2 regions of the Verrucosispora sp. WMMA2121 genome follow, and region 1 is predicted to be linked to the other one. Evidence: riboswitches for the same ligand, from Rfam matches in the RefSeq annotation. Region 1 holds a riboswitch; the other holds the start of a gene.
What was found. Region 1 has a riboswitch for S-adenosylmethionine ahead of O7605_RS25540 (ABC transporter substrate-binding protein). Riboswitches for the same ligand answer to the same signal wherever they lie in the genome.
Positions count from the first base shown of each region.

Region 2: it holds a riboswitch for S-adenosylmethionine, as region 1 does, so the genes downstream of both, thrC (threonine synthase) here and O7605_RS25540 (ABC transporter substrate-binding protein) in region 1, are expected to answer to the same signal.

Region 1 is NZ_JAPZBH010000006.1:3,685,032-3,695,058, reverse strand. Features, by position in the region: gene O7605_RS25580 (serine hydrolase) at 1-597, opposite strand, end outside; gene O7605_RS25575 (maleylpyruvate isomerase N-terminal domain-containing protein) at 689-1,375, opposite strand; gene O7605_RS25570 (urease accessory protein UreD) at 1,359-2,141, opposite strand; gene ureG (urease accessory protein UreG) at 2,141-2,863, opposite strand; gene O7605_RS25560 (urease accessory protein UreF) at 2,853-3,536, opposite strand; gene O7605_RS25555 (urease subunit alpha) at 3,536-5,239, opposite strand; gene O7605_RS25550 (urease subunit beta) at 5,301-5,624, opposite strand; gene O7605_RS25545 (urease subunit gamma) at 5,621-5,923, opposite strand; SAM riboswitch class IV at 6,361-6,473, shown strand; gene O7605_RS25540 (ABC transporter substrate-binding protein) at 6,735-7,583, shown strand; gene O7605_RS25535 (amino acid ABC transporter permease) at 7,620-8,399, shown strand; gene O7605_RS25530 (amino acid ABC transporter ATP-binding protein) at 8,396-9,127, shown strand; gene O7605_RS25525 (DUF559 domain-containing protein) at 9,027-10,027, opposite strand, start outside.
Region 2 is NZ_JAPZBH010000004.1:1,431,272-1,441,298, reverse strand. Features, by position in the region: gene O7605_RS07385 (hypothetical protein) at 1-552, opposite strand, end outside; gene O7605_RS07380 (alpha/beta fold hydrolase) at 921-3,788, shown strand; gene O7605_RS07375 (ABC transporter permease) at 3,788-4,687, shown strand; gene O7605_RS07370 (DUF4232 domain-containing protein) at 4,727-5,479, opposite strand; gene O7605_RS07365 (DoxX family protein) at 5,684-6,130, shown strand; SAM riboswitch class I at 6,251-6,386, shown strand; gene thrC (threonine synthase) at 6,396-7,682, shown strand; gene O7605_RS07355 (GNAT family N-acetyltransferase) at 7,919-8,938, shown strand; gene O7605_RS07350 (GNAT family N-acetyltransferase) at 8,991-10,010, shown strand.

The DNA.
Region 1 (10,027 bases):
GGTGACACCGAGGAAGAACCGGTTCGGGTTGGCCACCGGCTCGACCCGGGTGTGGGTGAAGCCCTTGGCCGCCAGGATCTCGTTGATCTCCAGTGCCGGCACCACCCGGCCGCACATCCGCACCGCGGTGTTGTCGGAGACCAGCAGCATCGCGGTGAGGAAGTTCGCCACGGTGACCTCGTCACCCCAGACCGTCTGCAGGAAGTAGATCCCGCTGCCGCCGAGGATGATGTCGGCGGTGAGGTCGAGACGCTGGTCGAGCCGCAGCTCACCGCGATCGATCTTGTCCATGACGGCCACCGCGACCGCGAGCTTCTGCACGCTGTACCCGTGCGTGACCCGGTCGGCGTCGTCGGCGATCACGGTACGCAGGGCGCCGGATTCGTCCACCATCGCGACGTGCGAGCGCCACACCCCGCCGGCCCGGGTCTTCTGCTGCCGGTACGCCCGCCGGATAGCCTGGCGCGGTGAGGTCGTGCCGGGGGCCGCTACGGTGCCGTCCGCAGGAGCGGCCACCGCGCCGGACGGCGTTGCCGCCACTGTCACCGCTGCCGCACCGAACCCGATCGCTGCCCGACGACTGATCCGCATGGTCATTGACTCTCCCCAGGGTTTCCACTGACGCCGACGAGCACCGGCACCCGACACACCCTGCCATATGGCCACAAAGGACAGCCGGCCTGACTGGTCAGAGTGCGCTGATGGACTCCGGGGCCCGTTCCCGGCGGGACAGCGCCCGCACCACCGCGAGGGGACCGTGCCGCCAGGCGGCGATCCGGGTGAGCAGATCGGTGGTCAGCTCGGTGGCGGCCGTCGGCATCTCCGGCGTCGGCAGGTCGAGGCTGACCGCCAGATCGTCGGTGTGCACCACCAGCTCCAGCAGCCGGGTCAGCAGGAAGTCGTCGACGGTCAGTCCCCAGTCACCGAGGTCGACGATCCGGTACGGCGGCTGCGCCGGCACCATGCGGTGCAGCCTCGCCAGGCACCCGTCGACCTCGGCGGCGAGGCGGTCGGCGGTGGTCTCGGCGGCGGCCCGTTCGCCCCGGTCGCGGATGTCGGTGTTGTCCGCCTCGTCAGCACCGGTGGTGACCCAGGCGCTCCCGGTGAAGTGGGCCAGGACGTCGATCGCGGTGTGCCCGGGCGGCGCGTCGAGCAGTTCCGCCGTCCGGGTGATCTGGTTGGCGAGGTGCCGGGCCAGCCCGCCGGTCGAGTAGTACGGCAGGGCGCTCGGCGCCGTCCAACGCTCGGCCAGCTTCGGCGTACGCAGCAGCGCGGCGGCGACGTCGGCAGCGGCGAGGTAGGCGTTCCGGGTGACGGCCTCAGGCCGGAAACCCGCGATCCGCCGCTCGGCGACGACCTCACCCAACTCGGACAACCTCACGCTCCTCGCCCCCGCCCGACGCAGCGATGGTATCCAACGCGTTATCCGGTTCGAGGTACTCGCGCAGGGTGTGCGCGTCCGGCGCGGTGGCGCTCCACAGGGTCGCCGGACCACCGGCAAGCGGCAGCCGGGCCCGCGTACCGCACACCGCGGGCGGCTCCGCCGGTCGGTTCGGGTCCACGATCAACAGCGAACCGGTGGCCGGTGCGCCGGCGAGCACCGCCGGTCCGGCCCAGCCGGGAGCGTTCGGCCCCACCGTCAGGGACTGCCGCAGCAGCGGCCGGCCGGCCAGGTCGACCCAGGTGTTGATCTCGACGTCACCGGGTGGCTCACCGTGCCGCCCGCAGACCAACTCGTCGCGCCAGTGCAGGGTGCCACCGTCGGCGACGTCCACCCGTGCGTCGGCGACGTGCGCGCAACCGGCCGCCGCGACCAGTTGCTCGGGCAGCCAGTACAGGGCCGCCCGTTCGGCGATGGTGGCCCGGACCAGCATCCGGGACACCGCGCCGGGACGCCCCGGCAACGCGATGGACGCGGCCACCGTGTGCACGCGGACCACCGCACCGGGGCCGACCTCGACGTCCAGCCGCAGGTCGTCGCCGGCCAGCGGACCGGCCGCCCCGCCGACGACGTACACCGTGACACCACCGCCCGGGGCCGGCACCTGGCGCAGCAGCAGCGGGCTCTCCCCGCGCAGGTCGGCCAGCACGGTGCGGCCGTGCCGGTCGCGCCGGGCCACCAGCCGGGCGGTGGCCCGCATCAGGCCTGCCCAGCCGGGATGGCCTGGGCGGCCCGATGGTGGGCCAACTCGTGACGGATCCAGCCGGCGACCTGGGTCGCCAGCGGATCCTCGCTGATGGACTGGAACACCGTAGGCAGGTCGCCGCGGCGGGCCCGCGCGTCCCGGTCCATCACGGACAGGTCGGCACCGACCATCGGCGCCAGGTCCGTCTTGTTGATGACCAGCAGGTCGGCGGCGGTCACCCCGGGACCGCCCTTGCGGGGCACCTTGTCCCCACCGGCCACGTCCACCACGAAGATCTGCCGGTCGACCAGGCCCCGGCTGAACGTCGCGGTCAGGTTGTCCCCGCCGCTCTCCACAAGCACCAGGTCCAGCGGACCCAGCGCGTCGGTCAGGTCGTCGACGGCGTCGAGGTTGGCGCCGATGTCGTCGCGGATGGCGGTGTGCGGGCAGCAGCCCGTCTCCACCGCCCGGATCCGGGCCGGGTCGAGCACCCCGGCGCGCTTGAGGAAGTCGGCGTCCTCGGTGGTGTAGATGTCGTTCGTCACCACGCCGAGGCGCAGCTCACCGGCGAACGCCCGGCACAGCGCCGCGACCAGGGCGGTCTTGCCGGAGCCGACCGGCCCGCCGATGCCGACCCGCAACGCCCGCGCGGCGGTCGGTAGCGGGGCGTGCGGGTCCACCCCCGGCTCGGGGTGGGTGTGGGGAACGGACTCGTCGTGGTCGAATTCAGGACGCAAAGAGACGCACCTCCCAGGTGACGTGAGCTTCGGCGTGGATGTCGGCGAGCGGAGCGGCGGCGGCGGGCAGCCGCTCCGGTGGTTCCTCGGCGGCGCGGGCCGCCCGCGCCGCGGTGGCGTCGCAGGCGCCGGCGAGCCGCACCAGCAGGGCCTGCACCTGGTACGGGTCCAAGCCGAGCAGGCGTACGGCGGCACTGGCCGCGCCGGTCACCGTCGCGTGGGCAGCGACCGTGGCCACCTGCCCGGGGTCGAGGCCGGCGGCGGCACCGACGAGTCCCAGCACCAGCGGCTGGTGCGGCCCGTCCGGCCCGGCGGGCAGGTCGTCGAAGGTGACCGCCGGCCAGATCCGGCGACCGGCCCGCAGCAGCGCCCGCCCCTGCCGGCGGGACACCGACCGCTGGGCGGGCGAGGCGGTCCGGGCGTCCAGTTCGGCGTCGAGTCGGGCCAGCGTGTTGGCCCGGCCCGCCGACCAGGCCGCACCCCGGGCCGCCGCCGCGAACGCCGCCGCGACAAGTCCTGCGGTGGCCAGTCGACCCCGCAGGTACTCCCCCAGCGTGTCCAGGTCGGCCACCCGGCCGGCGGCGACTGCCGCCTCCAGCCCGGCCGAATGCGCGTGCGCACCGGCCGGGAACCGCCCGTCGGCGAGGAGCAGCAGCATCGTCGTGGCGGCCATCAGAACAGGAAGTACCGCTGGGCCATGGGTAGTTCGGCCACCGGGTCCGGTTCCACCACCACGCCGTCGATCCGGACCGTGAAGGTGTCCGGGTCGACCTCGATGCGTGGCAGCGCGTTGTTCTCCGGCAGGTCGACCTTGCCGCGCGACCGTACGTCGGCCACCGGCACCACCCGACGCCGCACGTCCAGCCGCAGCCCGGCCTCGATCGCGGCGGGGGCGACGAAGGCCAGACTGGTCGCGGCGGCCGCGCCGCCGTACGCCCCGAACATCGGCCGGGGCAGCATCGGCTGCGGGGTGGGGATCGAGGCGTTCGCGTCACCCATCTGCGCGTACGCGATCATTCCGCCCTTGATGACCAGGTGCGGTCGTACGCCGAAGAACGCCGGCTCCCACAGCACCAGGTCGGCGAGCTTGCCCGGCTCCACCGACCCGATCTCGTGGTCGAGGCCGTTGGCCATGGCCGCGCAGATGGTGTACTTCGCGACGTACCGGCGGGCCCGGTGGTTGTCGGCGGCCCCGTCGCCGGGCAGCGCGCCCACCCGGGCCTTCATCACGTGCGCGCTCTGCCAGGTCCGCAGCACGACCTCCCCGATCCGCCCCATCGCCTGCGAGTCGGAGCCGATGATGGAGATCGCCCCGAGGTCGTGCAGCAGGTCCTCGGCGGCCATCGTGGACGGCCGGATCCGGCTCTCGGCGAACGCCAGGTCCTCCGGCACCGCCGGGTTGAGATGGTGGCAGACCATCAGCATGTCGAGGTGCTCGGCCAGCGTGTTGCGGGTGTACGGGCGGGTCGGGTTCGTCGACGACGGCAGCACGTTCGGCTCACCGGCGACGGTGATGATGTCCGGCGCGTGCCCGCCGCCGGCACCCTCGGTGTGGTACGAGTGGATCGCCCGGCCGCCGATGGCGCGCAGCGTGTCGGCGACGAACCCGGCCTCGTTCAGGGTGTCGGTGTGGATGGAGACCTGCACGCCGGAGGCGTCGGCGACGCGCAGGCAGGCGTCGATCGCCGCCGGGGTGGTGCCCCAGTCCTCGTGCAGCTTGAACCCGGCGGCCCCGGCCCGCAGCTGCTCCCACAGCGCCTCCTCCGAGACGGTGTTGCCCTTGCCGAGCAGCAGCACGTTGACCGGGAAGGTGTCGAGGGCCTCGTGCATCCGGGCCAGGTGCCAGGCGTTCGGGGTGACGGTGGTGGCCCGGGTGCCCTCGGCCGGTCCGGTGCCGCCGCCGACCAGGGTGGTGACTCCGCTGGCGAGGGCCTCGGCGACCAGTTGCGGGCAGATGAAGTGCACGTGGGTGTCGACCGCCCCGGCGGTCAGGATCCGGCCGTTGCCGGCGATCACCTCGGTGGCCGGGCCGATCACCAGGTCCGGGTGGACACCGTCCATGGTGTCCGGGTTGCCGGCCCGGCCCAGCGCGACGATCCGCCCGTCGCGCAACCCGACGTCGGCCTTCACCACCCCCCAGTGGTCGAGGACGACCGCACCGGTGATGACGGTGTCCAGGGCCCCCTCGGCGCGGGTGGCCCGCGACTGGCCCATCGACTCACGGATCACCTTGCCGCCACCGAAGACCGCCTCGTCACCACCGGCACAGTGGTCCTGCTCGACCTCGATGAGCAGGTTCGTGTCGGCCAGCCGGATCCGGTCGCCGGTGCTCGGGCCGTACAGGGCGACGTAGCGGTCCCTTTCCACGCTGCTCATGCCGGCACTCCACTTCGCTCCATGCCGCCGGGCGGCGGGTCTGACCTGCTGATCCGCGCGCTCATGTCGTCCGTCCTTCGTCGAGTGCTCCGGCGCACTCGCCGCGCAGACCGGGCACGATCCGCGCGCCACCGAGCGGCACCAGGTCGACGCGGCGGCTCACCCCCGGCTCGAACCGCACCGAGGTGCCGGCCGGTACCGCGAGCCGCTGCCCCCAGGCGACGTCCCGGTCGAAGTCCAGCGCCGGGTTGGCCTCCGCGAAGTGGTAGTGCGAACCGACCTGCACCGGCCGGTCACCGGTGTTGACCACCAGCAGCGTGGTCACCGGCCGCCCGGCGTTGATCTCCACCGGTCCGTCGGCCGGCAGGATCTCCCCGGGGATCACGGAATCGGGTGGTGCACCGTCACCAACTTGGTGCCGTCCGGGAACGTCGCCTCCACCTGCACCTCCCTCAGCAACTCGGGGATGCCGTCCTGCACGTCGTCCCGGCTGAGCACGGTGCGTCCGGCGGCCATCAGGTCGATCACCGACTGCCCGTCGCGCGCCCCTTCGAGCAGGAAGGCGGTGATCACCGCGACGGCTTCCGGATAGTTGAGGCGCAGGCCGCGCTCGCGGCGACGCCGGGCGACATCGGCCGCCACATGGACGAGCAGACGGTCCTGCTCGTGGGGGGTGAGATACACGGGTGGCTCCCGGTGGATGTCCGCGCTCCCGACGCCGCCGGCCCGGCGCCTCGACGCGCCACCGCACGGTTCGGGGTTCGCCCGCCGGCCCATCCGTCACGCGCGTCGGACCCGGGAGTTCCACCCTCCCAGCCCACGTGACGGACCACCGGCGGTGTCATCGGATGCGGACCGCACCGCCCACCGCTGACCAGACCGTAGAGGATCACCCACTCCCCCGGCAACACCCCCAACGACCCCCACCCCCCGCCCTTGCCCCCACCCACCGCTCGCGTTGATCATGAGGTTAGCGGCAGTCGAGGAGATCAACTTCGCCGCCAACCTCATGGTCAACCCGGCTCGGCGTGGGGGGTGGGGGGTGGGGGGTGGGGGGTGGGGGTGAGGGTGGTCATAACGGGTGGACGGTGGGCGGGCGGGGGCTGATAGCGTCGGCGGCAGGTCATGAGTGCCAGCGCGAAGCCCCGGCTTGCTGGCCGGCAACCCTCGTCCGCGCAGGGGTGCCCCGGGTGAGGACCAGGCATCGGTGCAACCACCGGTGCAAGCGTGGCCTGGGTTCCCAGGTCATCACGACCTTGAGGAGCACCATGTCGCACCGCCATCGACCTGTGGCCCGTCCGGGCCTGACCCGGCGTCGGCACGTCGACATGATGCGGGTGTGCAGCGCCGCGTGTAGCTGACCGCGTCGCTCCCCGTCACCGATCCGCCACGGGTCGGCTGACCCCTCTGCCATCGATCCCATTCCAGCGGTCCGCCCGGCGGCGGACCGTCGGTGCGGCACGTCCGTGCCCCCGCAGCTCAACCAGGAGACACTGTGCGATTCCTTCCTGCCCTGACCCGCGCCGCCGCCGTCGGTGTCGCCGCGATCCTCGGCGCCGCCACCCTCACCGCCTGCGGCTCGGATTCCGCCAGCAGCGCGGCCGACAACCCGTACAACCTGGCGCAGCCGGGCGTGCTGCGGGCCGGCACGCTCACCGACGCCCCGCCGAACGTGTACCTGAAGGACGGCACGTTCACCGGCTTCGACAACGACCTGTTGGTCGCCGCCGCCGACAAGCTGGGCCTGAAGGTGGAATTCGTCGGCACCGACTTCTCCGCCCTGCTCGCCCAGGTCGGCAACCGGAAGTTCGACGTCGGCAGCTCCTCGATCACCATCACCGAGGCGCGCAAGAAGACCGTGGACTTCGGCAACGGGTACGACTTCGGTTACTTCGGGCTCGACGTGCCCGCCGGATCGCCGCTGCGCAGCTTCGACGAGTTGCCCGGTAAGCGGGTGGTGGTCGTGCAGGGCACCGTCCAGGACGACTACGCCACGAACAAGCGGCTCGATCCGGTCCGGGTGCCCGACTACAACGGTGCGATCAACCAGCTCAAGGCCGGCACCGCGGACGCCTGGATCGCTCCCGCCGAGATCGGCGAGAAGACCGCCGCGGACAGCGGCGGCAAGATCACGGTGGCGGCGAAGGAACTCAGTCCGGCACCGACCGCGTACGCCTTCGCCAAGGGCAACGACGCGCTGCGCGAGGCGCTGAACCGGGCCCTCGACGAGGTGATCGCCGACGGCACCTGGACCCGCCTGCAGGAGCAGTACTACCCGGGCCGGCCGATCCCGGCCGACTTCACCCCGGGCAGCGGTGACGTGTCGGCGCCGGCCGCTTCCTGACGGTAGGGCCACGAGCGAGCAGGGCGGAGGTTGACCGTGGATCCGTTGCGCACCCTGTGGGAGACGTTCTTCGACTGGGAGTCGATGCGCGAGGCGCTACCCGAGATGATCACCGTCGGGTTGCCCAACACGCTGATCCTGGCGGTCGCCGCCGCCCTGCTCGGCTCGGCGCTGGGCATCCTGCTGGCGGTGGCGGGCATCTCGCGTACCCGCTGGCTGCGGTGGCCGGCTCGGGTGTACACCGACATCTTCCGGGGACTGCCGGCGGCAGCGACGATCCTGCTGATCGGGGTGGGGCTGGCCCCGCTGGGGATGCAGGTGTGGGGACCGAATCCGTACCCGCTGGGCATCCTGGCGCTGTCGCTGATCGCATCGGCGTACCTCGGGGAGATCTTCCGCTCGGGCATCCAGTCGGTGGAGGCCACCCAGTTGGAGGCGGCCCGCGCGCTGGGCTTCTCCTGGCGCGAGGCGATGCGGCGGGTGATCATCCCGCAGGGCGTACGGCGGATCCTGCCGGCCTGGGTGAACCAGCTCATCGCCCTGATCAAGGACTCCAGCCTGGTCTACTTCCTCGGCCTGCTGGCCAGCCAGCGCGAGCTGTTCCGGATCGGTCAGGACTACGCCGCGAACACCGGCAACCAGTCGGCGCTGCTGCTGGCCGGGCTGTTCTACCTCGTGCTGACCGTGCCGCTGACGCACGTCGTCAACTGGATCGACCGGCGGCTGCGACACGGCCGGCCGGCGGCCGGCCCGACTGACGATCCCGATGACCTGGACCTGGCGCCGCCCGGCGCCGCCGGAGGCAACCAACGATGAACACCTCGGTCAGTCTCAGCCTGCGCGACGTGCACCTGGCCTTCGGCAGCCATCGGGTGCTGCGCGGGGTGGACCTGGACGTGGCGCGCGGCGGCACCGCCTGCGTGATCGGGCCGTCCGGGTCGGGAAAGTCCACCCTGCTGCGCACCGTCAACCGGTTGCTCGAACCGGACCGGGGCGACGTGCTGCTGGACGGCCGCAGCGTGCTGCGCGACGACCCGGACGCCCTGCGGCAGCGGATCGGCATGGTGTTCCAGCAGTTCAACCTCTTCCCGCACATGAGCGTGCTGCGCAACATCACCCTGCCGCTGCGCCGCATCGGCAAGCTCGGCGAGGACGAGGCGGTGGCCCGGGCCCGGGCCGAACTCGACCGGGTCGGCCTGGCCGCGAAGGCCGACGCCCGGCCCGTGCACCTGTCCGGCGGGCAGCAGCAGCGGGTGGCCATCGCACGGGCGCTGGCCATGCGACCACAGGTGATGCTCTTCGACGAGGCCACCTCCGCGCTGGACCCGGAACTGGTCAAGGGGGTGCTGGCGCTGATGGCGGACCTCGCGTCGCAGGGCATGACGATGGTGGTCGTCACCCACGAGATGGGCTTCGCCCGTCAGGTCGCCGACACCGTCGCCTTCATGGACGCCGGGGTGGTGCTGGAGGCCGGCGAACCGGCGGCGATCTTCGAGTCCGCCGAACACCCACGCCTGCGCCGCTTCCTGTCTCAAGTGCTGTGACCTCGGACAGTCGTTGGCCAGCGACGGCGGCCGGCGAGGATCGCCAAGGTTTCCCGGCGCACCTCGTGGGGCTCCCGTGGAGACGGCGGTGACTGAACCTGACCACCAGGATGCCGACCGTGGCGAGTAACGCGTCGCGGCGCAGGTCGATCTCGCGCTGACGGGGATCGCCATGCGAGGTGGCACCGTCCAGCTCGATGTTGACCCGCTCCTCCTCAGCGAACAGGTCCAGGTACATGGTTCGCTTTCCCACCCGGACCCGCACCTGCCGCCTCAGCTCGGGCATTCCCGGGCCGGTGAAGACCCGGTCATGGCCCCAGATCTCCAGCGGGCTGCGGCAGCCGGCTTCGAGCCGGTCGATGAGTACGGACAGCGCCGCCCGCCCTTTCAGCTTCGGAGCGAGCGCGTCGCGGAGCCGGTACCCAGTGGTCATCCGGTCGTTCACCGCACGAACGATCGGCCCGATGCGTCCTTCCTCGGACAACAACGGCCAGGAGTGCACCAGCGCCGCATCCAGCCGGACGAGAGGCAGGCTCCGTCGCACCACGACGTGAGGTGGTTCCGCCGCGAATGCCGTCCGGTGCCGCACCACCAGCCTCTCCTTGCTCCGCAGCCCGATACCAGCCGGCACGTCGAGGTACACGGGCTCACCAGCCGGTTGCGGCCGAAGGCCGTACACGTCCAGCGCGGTCAACGCGCTCAACGCCGCCCGGCCGTCGGCGTACGCGAGCGCCGCCCGCCGGGCGACCTCGGGTGTCAGCGTCGCGAGCAGGCTGGCGGAGTCCGAGGCGGCCAACAACGAGGTGTCTACGTAGACCGCCGGCAGCACGCGACGCAGCCAGCCACTGCGGTACGCCCGCCGCAACGTCCATGGCGGTACCACCTCAAGGGCCCGAGCGC
Region 2 (10,027 bases), on a different contig from region 1:
GCGGCCGGCGGCGACCATCGCCTCCGGCATCTCCTCCGCGACGCCGTCCTGGAGGAAGTACGCGTCGACGCCGGTGTCCCGGATCAGGCCGGAGGTCTCCCGGACCTTGTTGTGCAGGGCCAGCAACAGGTCGGTCACCTCGCCGTACACGGTGAAGGCGGCCTCCCGGTCGGTCAGCGCGCGTTCGGGTAGCGCCTCCAACTTCGCGCGGAGTCCGGCCCACCGCTCGCTGGTGCTCAACTCGCCGCCGATCCGCGCGTCGACCGTGGCGGCCCGCTCGACCGCCTGGTCGAGGGTGTCCCGCCGCAGTGGCCGGCCGGTGACGGCGGCGCTCTGCGCGTCGACGAGCGCGTCGGTCACCGGCCCCAGGGCGCGGAGGTACTCGACGCCGAGCCGCTCCCGGGCGACGACGTCGCGGTCGGTGTCGACGAGTTCGTGTGCCTGTCCGACCAGGAACGCCACCGGCAGCAGCAGCGCGGTGGTGATTAGCAGCGGCAACAGCCGGCCCGGTGTCCGGGGCCGGCGACGGACCCGCGGAGCGGGAACGGTCATGGTTGTCTCCTCCGGCGTGGCGCAGGTTGTCCGACGGCGTCGACGAGCCGGTCCCGTGCGCCGGACCGGAAAACTAATCGAAGCGTGCTGACTTGGCCCCGGTCGGCGAGGGTCAGCTTTGCGTCACTTCGAGCGATGTGACTCACGGCGATCATTTCGCTCACGGTGGGTGCCGTTCCGCTGGAGATAGGCGTACTTGAGTATAGATTCGAGTGAAAGGCAGGAATTTCCGCGATGCGAAGTCGTCCCAAAGGTTCGCCGACTGGACGGTGTGCGGATGACCTTCGTCGGATGACGAACGGGCTACCAGAACGGACGTACGGCGGATCTCAGCTAATACTCAGGTTTCGGGCCGTACCGTGTGCCCAATGAGATCGCCGTTCTCGGCCGCGCGGCTCCGACGTGCCCTGCCCACCGGCCGCCGGGCCGTCGCCGCCACGGCTGCTGTCGTCCTGCTGGCGGTGGCCGTGCTCTGGGCGGTCCGGCCGGACCGGCCGGGCTTCCGTACCGAGTCCGCGATGCTCACCGTCCGGTCCGGACCGAGCGGTGACGAGCCGGTCGACCTGGACACCACGTTGTACCTTCCGCGAGACGCCGCGGCCGGCCGCACGGTGCCCGCGGTACTGCTCGCCCACGGCTTCGGCGGCACCAAGGAGTCGGTCCGCACCGACGCCGAGGAGCTGGCCGACCGCGGCTACGCCGTACTGACCTGGACCGCGCGTGGCTTCGGTCGCAGTGGCGGGCAGATTCACCTGGACAGTCCCGACCACGAGGTACGCGACGCCCAACGGCTGCTGGACTGGCTCGCCGCGCGCCCCGAGATCCGTACCGACGCCGCCGGTGACCCCCGGGTGGGCGTGGTCGGCGGCTCCTACGGAGGGGCGCTGTCCCTGCTGCTCGCCGCCCAGGACCAGCGGGTCGACGCGATCGTTCCCATGATCACCTGGAATGACCTGTCCCGGGCCTTCCTGCCGGAGAGCACCGGCGGCGAGCCGACCGAGGGCGTGTTCAAGTCGGGCTGGGCCGGCATCTTCTTCGGCGGCGGCGGAAACGTCGGCTCCGGCCCGGCCGGGATCTCCGGCACCGGCGCCGAGACGCCGGAGGGCGCGCCGGGTGCCGGGCCGCCCAGCCCCGCCCCGGGCCAGGGGCCCGGTACCGCACCTGGCGCGCCGACCGTCGGCGCTCTGCCCGATCCCTCCTGCGGACGGTTCGCCGCCGACGTCTGCGCCGCGTACCTGCGCATCGCCGCCACCGGCCGGGCCGACCAGGCCGCCGTCGACCTGCTGCGACGGTCCAGTCCGGCGGGGGTGCTGAACCGCGTCACGGCGCCCACCCTGCTGGTGCAGGGCGCGGCGGACACCCTCTTCCCGCTGGCCGAGGCCGACGCCAACGCCCGGGGGATCGCCGCGAACGGGACCCCGGTCCGGGTCGCCTGGTTCACCGGCGGCCACGATGGCGGCGCGGGACCACAGACCGACTCCGACCGGGTCAAGTTCCTCACCGCGCAGTGGCTCGACCACTATGTCGCCGGCGACGGTGCGGCACCGGGCGACACCTTCACCTTCTCCCGGATCGCCGGCTTCGACGCGATGGACCGTGGGCTGGTCGCCACCGGCTACCGCACCGACGACTACCCCGGTCTCGGTGGCGACTCCCGCGTCGAGGTGGCCGTGGCCGGCCCGGCCCAGCCGGTGGCCAATCCGCCCCGCGGCAACCCCGCCGCGATCTCCTCGGTGCCGTTCGCCGGCTCGTTGAGCTCGCTGCTCAGCGGGGTGGCCGGCGACATACCCGGGCAGCACGCCCGGTTCGAGTCCGAGCCGCTGACCGAGGCGGTCGACATCGTCGGTGCGCCGACCGTGTCGCTGCGCGCCGCGTCGAGCAGCGGCGAGGCCGTTCTCTTCGCCAAGCTCTACGTGGTCGACCCGGAAGGGGCGGCCACCCTGCCCAGCGGGCTGATCGCGCCGATCCGGCTCACCGGCCTGCCGGCGAGCGTCGATGCCGCCACGCCGGTCACCGTGACCCTGCCCGCGATCGTGCACCGGGTGGCGGCCGGTCACCGGCTCCGGCTGGTGGTGGCCACCTCGGACCAGGCCTACACGACCCCGATCGAGCCGGCCGTCCACGCGGTCGCGCTCGGCGACACCCCGGTCAGCCTGCCGACGGTCGACGCCGACCCGATCCCCACCGAGGCGGCGATCTGGCGCTGGATCCTGGTCGGGCTGCTCACCGCGATCGTGGTCGGGCTCGTCGTGCTCGTGGCCGTGCTACGCCGCCGGCACCGCCGTCAGGACACCTCGGTGCACCCGGAGTACGCGGACACCCCGTTGGCGGTACGCCGGCTGCGCAAGGAGTACGCCGACGGCTTCGTCGCGGTCTCCGAGGTGGACTTCGAGGTGCACCCCGGTCAGGTGGTCGGCCTGCTCGGACCCAACGGTGCCGGCAAGACGACCACGCTGCGGGTGCTGATGGGGCTGACCCAGCCGACCGCGGGTGAGATCTACGTCTTCGGGCACCGGCTGGTGCCCGGCTCGCCCGTGTTGTCGCGGATCGGTGCGCTGGTGGAAGGGCCGGGGTTCCTGCCGCACCTGTCCGGCCTGGAGAACCTGAGGGCGTACTGGCGGGCGACCGGCCGGCCGGAGACCGACGCCCACTTCGAACAGGCCCTGGAGATCGCCGGCCTGGGCTCCTCGGTGCACCGGCGGGTGCGCAAGTACAGCCACGGCATGCGGCAGCGCCTCGCCATCGCCCAGGCCATGCTCGGGCTGCCGGAACTGCTGGTGCTCGACGAACCGACGGACGGGCTGGACCCACCGCAGATCGCCGAGATGCGCCGGGTGCTCCAGCGCTACGCCACCGACGGCCGGGCGGTGCTGGTCTCCAGCCACCTGCTCGCCGAGGTGGAGCAGACCTGCACCCACGCGGTGGTGGTGAACAAGGGCCGGATCGTGGCCTCCGGCCCGGTCGAGGAGATCGTCGGCGACTCGCCGAGCGTGCTGTTCGAGGTGAGTGACCCGAGCGCGGCCCGGACCGTACTCGACGGCCTCGGTGGCGTACGGATCCTCGACGACGCCGACGGGCAGTTGGTGGTCGACACCAACGGCACCGCCCGCAGCGAGGTGGTCGCGGAGCTGGTCCGGGCCGGGATCGCGGTGGACCGGGTGGTGCCCCGGCGTCGCCTGGAGGATGCCTTCCTCGCCCTGGTGGGCGAGAACTCTCGGGGAAGCGGGGACCGGTGATGGCGGGATCGACTGTCGAGCCGACGCGGGACACGACGACCGTTGCCGCCTCGGGTGCGGCGGCCGGTTACCGGCCCGCCCGGACGCTGCCGTTCGGCGCGGAGTTCCGCCGGCAGGCGTCGCGCCGGCGTACCCAGTTGGCGCTGGGCTTCATGGTGCTGTTGCCACTGATCATCCTGATCGCGTTCCAGTTCGACTCGAACGACGACGACAACGGCGGCGGAGAGTTCGGCAGCCTGATCGATCTCGCCACCTCCGGCGGGCTGAACTTCACCCTCTTCACCATCTTCGTGTCGGCCTCGTTCCTGCTGGTCGTGGTGGTCGCGTTGTTCTGCGGTGACACGGTGGCGAGCGAGGCGAGCTGGGGCAGCCTGCGCTATCTGCTGGCGATTCCGGTGCCCCGGGCCCGGCTGCTCACGGTGAAGCTGCTGGTCGCGCTCGCGTACTCGGCGCTGGCGCTGGTGCTGCTCGCCGGCACGGCACTGGCCATCGGCACCCTGCGCTACGGCTGGTCGCCGCTGCGCAGCACGGTCGCCGCCCAACTGGAGCCGGGCGAGGGGCTGCTGCGGCTGCTCGCGGTGCTCGGCTACCTGGCGATCGTCCTGCTGGTGGTCGCGGGGCTGGCGTTCCTGCTGTCGGTGACCACCGACGCGGCGCTGGGCGCGGTCGGTGGTGCGGTGCTGCTGTGGATCCTCTCCAGCATCCTGGACCAGATCACCGCGCTCGGCGTCATCCGGTCGTTCCTGCCGACGCACTACAGCACCGCGTGGTTGGGGCTGCTCTCCACGCCCGTGCAGACCGACGACATCGTGCGGGGCACGGTCTCGGCGATCTGCTATGCCACCGTGTTCTGGGGTCTGGCCTTCTGGCGCTTCACCCGCAAGGACATCACCAGCTGAGCGCGCTGCCCGCGACCGCTCGGCCACAGCCGGGACAGCTCAGAGCAGCGGGACCGGTGTGGTGGGTGGCGGGTTCGGGGTCGACGGCGTCGGGTCCGGCGTGCTCCGCGTCCGCTTCCGCCAGGCGCTGACCCCGACCCGGTCGGTGTTGCCCAGGTCGATCCGCCCCTCCATGACGACCTGTTGGGCGGGTCGGCCGCGCAGCGGGGCGACCTCGAGGTGCTCGGCGTTCGTCGCCACCACGGTCGGGTTGTCGACCAGGTTGCGCCAGAGCAGGGCGGCGCCGGCCGCCTCACCGGGGGCCAGCACCAACGACCGGGGTGGATCGTCGAAGCCGGAGGTGATCCCTTTCGCGCCCCGGATCACCCTGACCGGGATGACCTTGCCGTCGGCGTCCCGCAGGCTCGGCTCCGGATACCCACGCAGCCGGTAGGTGCGGTCGCCGCAGTTGACCAGTTCCAGGCCCATCGCCCGTAGCCCCATCGCGGCGCTGACGCCGCGGTAGGTGATCCGGACGCCGGAGTCGGGGCATTCGGACGTCGGGGCGGTGCTCCCCCCGAGATCGCCGTCGCGGGCGGGCAGGCGGTCGAGACCGCCGTCGCTGGGCGGCGTGGTGCCGGAGCTATTGGCGTCCGGCCCACTGGAGCCCGGGACCGGACCGGGTGGCGCCGCCACGATGTCGCCGGCCGGTGCACACCCGGCAAGCAGGCCGAACGCCGCCGCGATCGAGATCGGCACGATGCTGAGCCGACGACCACCGGGAGCCGACCCGCGGACCGTTGTGCGTGGCATCGGAGCATCGTCGCACCCGGCAGCGGCGGCCGGTGGTCCCGCCCCTCGCGTAAGCGGGCGGTAAGGAATTCCTCGTGGTGCTGCTCGCCGAAAGTTTCGGCCGCTAGACTGATTTTGGGAGCGTTCCCACCAAGAGAGATTGCATCGACAACTATCTATCAAGTCCGCATGCTGGTACCACCACCCCATTCGTAGGAGGTACCAATGCGCACTGACCGGTTCGGCGGGCCGGCCCTGTCCCTGTTCCGCATCGTCATCGGGTTGTTGTTCCTCATTCACGGCATGTCATCGGTCTTCGGCGTCTTCGGCGGCAACCGGGGTAGCGGCGAGGCGGTGCCGCTCGGCCAGTGGCCGGGCTGGTACGCCGCGGTGATCCAGCTGGTCTGCGGCGCCCTCGTGCTCCTCGGCCTGTTCACCCGGCCGGCGGCCCTGCTGGCATCGGGCTCGATGGCCTACGCGTACTTCGTGGTCCACCAGCCCGATGCGCTGCTGCCGCTGCGGAACAACGGCGAACTGTCCGTCCTCTTCTGCTGGGCGTTCTTCCTGGTGGCGGTGCTCGGCCCGGGCACCTGGGCGGTGGACAACCTGTGGCGCCGGGAGGCGGCGACGGTGGCCGTGGATCAGGCTGAACCGCGGTCCGTGCCGGCCTGACGGCGAGGCTCAGCGGCGCCGGAGGGTGCGGCAACGGCGCCGCTGAGGTTTCGCTCACAGGCTGGGATTGACAGGCGACGGCCGCGTCCGGATTGCCTAGACTCGGCGACACAACTGCATACCTCATCCAGAGGGGCTGAGGGATACGGCCCGACGACGCCCCGGCAACCACCTCGCGCGCTCACCGGTGAGCGTCCGGCGGGGCAGGTGCCAATTCCGTCCCCGCCGCAGGGTGCGATGCGGGGAAAGATGAGAGGACTTCGACATGACGTCGACGCTCGCCCCGTCCGGCATCGACACCGCCGCCAGCCCCGCTCGTGCCCTGGTCTGCCGGGCCTGTTCGGCCCGCTACCCGCTCGCCGCCCAGCACGCCTGTTACGAGTGTTTCGGCCCGCTGGAGGTCGACTACGATCCGGCCGTCCTCGCCACCGTCACCCGCGAGCAGATCGAGGCCGGGCCCCGCAACCTCTGGCGGTACGCCGCCCTGCTGCCCGCCGGCCAGGACCCGGCCACCAGGGTCACCCTGGACCCCGGGTTCACCCCGCTGGTGGCCGCCGACCGGCTCGCCGCCGAGTTGGGCATCACCGCTGCACTGTGGGTCAAGGACGACAGCGCCAATCCCACCCACTCGTTCAAGGACCGGGTGGTCTCGGTGGCGCTCACCGCCGCCCGCGCGCTTGGCTTCTCCCGGTTCGCCTGCGCCTCCACCGGCAACCTGGCCAACTCCGTCGCCGCGCACGCCGCCCGGGTGGGTACGCCGTCCGTGGTCTTCATCCCGGGCGACCTGGAGCAGGGCAAGGTCGTCACGACCGCCGTCTACGGCGGTGACCTCGTCGCCATCGACGGGTCGTACGACGACGTGAACCGGCTCTGCGGTGAGCTGGTCGAGACCGACGAGTTCGAGGACACCGCCTTCGTCAACGTCAACGTGCGGCCGTACTACGCGGAGGGGTCCAAGACGCTCGGCTACGAGGTGGCCGAGCAACTCGGTTGGCGGATCCCCGCCCAGGTGGTCATCCCGATGGCCTCCGGTGAGCTGCTCACCAAAATCGACAAGGCGTTCAGTGAGCTGGTCGAGATCGGGCTGGTCGAGGCCCCGGCCGGCGGCTGGAAGGTCTTCGGCGCGCAGTCGGCCGGCTGCAACCCGATCGCCACCGCACTGCACGCGGGCACCGACACCATCACCCCGGTCAAGCCGACCGGGATCGCCAAGTCGCTGAACATCGGCGACCCGGCGGCCGGGCTGTACGCCCTGGAGGCGGTGCGCCGCACCGGTGGCTGGATGGACCACGCCGACGACGACGAGATCCGGGCGGCGGTACGCCTGCTGGCGCGCACCACCGGGGTCTTCGCCGAGACGGCCGGCGGGGTGACCGTGGCGGTGCTGCGCAAGCTCGTCGAGTCGGGCCGGCTGGACCCGACCGCCGAGACGGTCGTGTTCAACACCGGCGAGGGGCTGAAGACCCTCGACGCGGTCGCCGGTGAGGTCGGTCCCACCCACCGGATCAAGCCTTCGTTGCGGGCCGCCCGGGACGCGGGCCTGTTGAGCTGACGAACGGATGAGTGAGCGGCATTTCGCAGGGAGTGAGCGAAACACGCCGCCAGGGACTTGACGACCGCAAACGGACGGCGCAAGATGCTCCGTGCGGGAGGGCGCTTCGCCGTAGACTTTCAGTCTTTACGACCCAGCGCCGGAGGCGTTGTGCGATCGTCCCTCCCGACCAACGTTCCGAGCGGGCCAGCGAAATTCGCTGGCCCGCTCGTCTGTCGCTGGCGCAGTCTGCCGGCATGACCATCACCATCACCTCGGTCGAGGCCGCCGACGAGGCGGCCGTCGAGCAGGCGTACCAGATCGGTGCCGCACAGGTGGCCGCCGATGAGCCGGACTTCCCACCCATGTGCCGGCGACGATTCACCGCCCTGCTCCGCCATCCGATGCCGGGCTGCGAGACCATCATGCTGCTGGCGCGGATCGACGGTACGCCGGCCGGTTTTCTCCGGCTGGACCTGCCGCAGCTGGACAACACCGAGAACGCCTCCGCTGAGCTGATCGTGCATCCGGCGCTACGTCGCCGGGGCGTGGGCCGAGCGTTGGCCGAACACGGGCTCGGCCTGCTGCGCGAGCGCGGGCGTAAACGGGTGAGTGCGATGAGCCGGGCGGAGGTTGCCGGCGAGCCCGGTCGCCGGTCGCCGGGTAACGCGTTCGCTGCGGCCTTCGGCGCGGTCGACGCCCTGACCGACGTCCGGCGGCGCCTGACCGTCGCCGACCTGGACCAGGCGCGGCTGGACACGCTGCTGGCCGACGCCCGGATTCGGGCGGCCGGCTACGCGGTGTTGCGCTGGCGCGGGCGTACTCCCGACGACCTGGCGGCCGACGTGGCGTACCTCGACGGACGGCTGCTGGCCGACGCGCCAATGGGCGACCTGGCCTGGGAGCCGGAGCGGGTCGACGCCGAGCGGCTACGCGGCACCGAGTCGGCGCTGGATGCGCGCGGCCGGCGGCGCTACCACGTCGGCCTGCGCCACGAGGCGTCCGGTCGACTGGTCGCGTGGACGATGCTGGACGTCGGGGCGTCCGCGGACTGGCACTCGTTCCAGCAGATCACCATCGTCGACCCGGAGCACCGGGGCCATCGGCTCGGCCTGCTGTCCAAGATCGAAAATCTGCGGCACCTCCTTGCTCACGAGCCCGCCGTGCGGGTCATCGACACGTTCAACGCGGCCAGCAACGACCACATGATCACCATCAACGAACAGCTCGGGTTCCGGGTGCGGGACCGGTGGAGCAACTGGCAACTCGACGTGTGACCGGCGGGAAATCCGGTGGCGGTGCCCGCCGGCCGGCGGGCAGGCTCGCGCCATGGCCGTCACCGTCACGCCGTACGACTCCACCGACGCGGCCGCGCTCGACGCGGCGCACCGCGTCGTCGCGGCGGCGCAGGCCGTCGACCTGCCCGACCTGCCGGTGGGGGACCGGGCCGAGTTCGGGCTCCTGGTCGCCCATCCGCCGCACGGCAACGTGATCCACCAGGCGCTGGCCCGGCGGGACGGCGAGGTGGCCGGCCACCTGCGGATGCGGCTGCCGCAATTGGAGAACACCGGCATCGCCACCGTCGAGCTGACGGTGGACCCGGCGCGGCGGCGGCAGGGGGTGGGGCGGGCGCTGCTGGCGTACGCCCGGAAGGTGGCCGCCGAGCACGGCCGGCAGCGATTGATCGGTGAGACCCCGGGGCCACTGCCCGGCGGACCGGAGCGGGCGGCGCCCGGTGCGGCCTTCGCGGCGGCGGCCGGAGCGCAGGCCGCGCTGGCCGAGGTACGGCGTCGGCTGGACACCACGCGGCTCGACCAGGCGGCCCTGGCCGCGCTGCACGATTCTGCCCGCGCCCGCGCCGCCGGCTACCGGACGGTGGCCTGGCGAGGACCGGTGGCCGAGGAGTACGTGGTCGACGTCGCGCGGCTGGAGAGCCGGCTGCTCATCGACGCGCCGACGGGCGACCTCGCGATCGAGGCGGAGCGGGTGGACGCCGCGCGGTTCCGGGAGATCGAGCGGATCCAGCGGCTGCGGGGCCGACGGCGCTACCACGTCGGCGCGGTGCACGAGGCGACCGGCCGGATGGTCGCCTGGACGATGATCGACAGGGGTCCGTCCACGCCATGGCACGCCTGGCAGGAGATCACCATCGTCGACCCCGCACACCGGGGACACCGTCTGGGCCTGCTCGTCAAGGTGGAGAACCTTCGGCACGCGCTTGCCCACGAGCCGGACCTGGCCGCGATCGACACCTGGAACGCGGCGGTCAACGATCACATGATCGGCATCAACGAGCAGCTCGGCTTCCGCCCGGTCGACGCCTGGACCGACTGGCAGCTGACCATCTGAAGTTGTGACACGCCCCT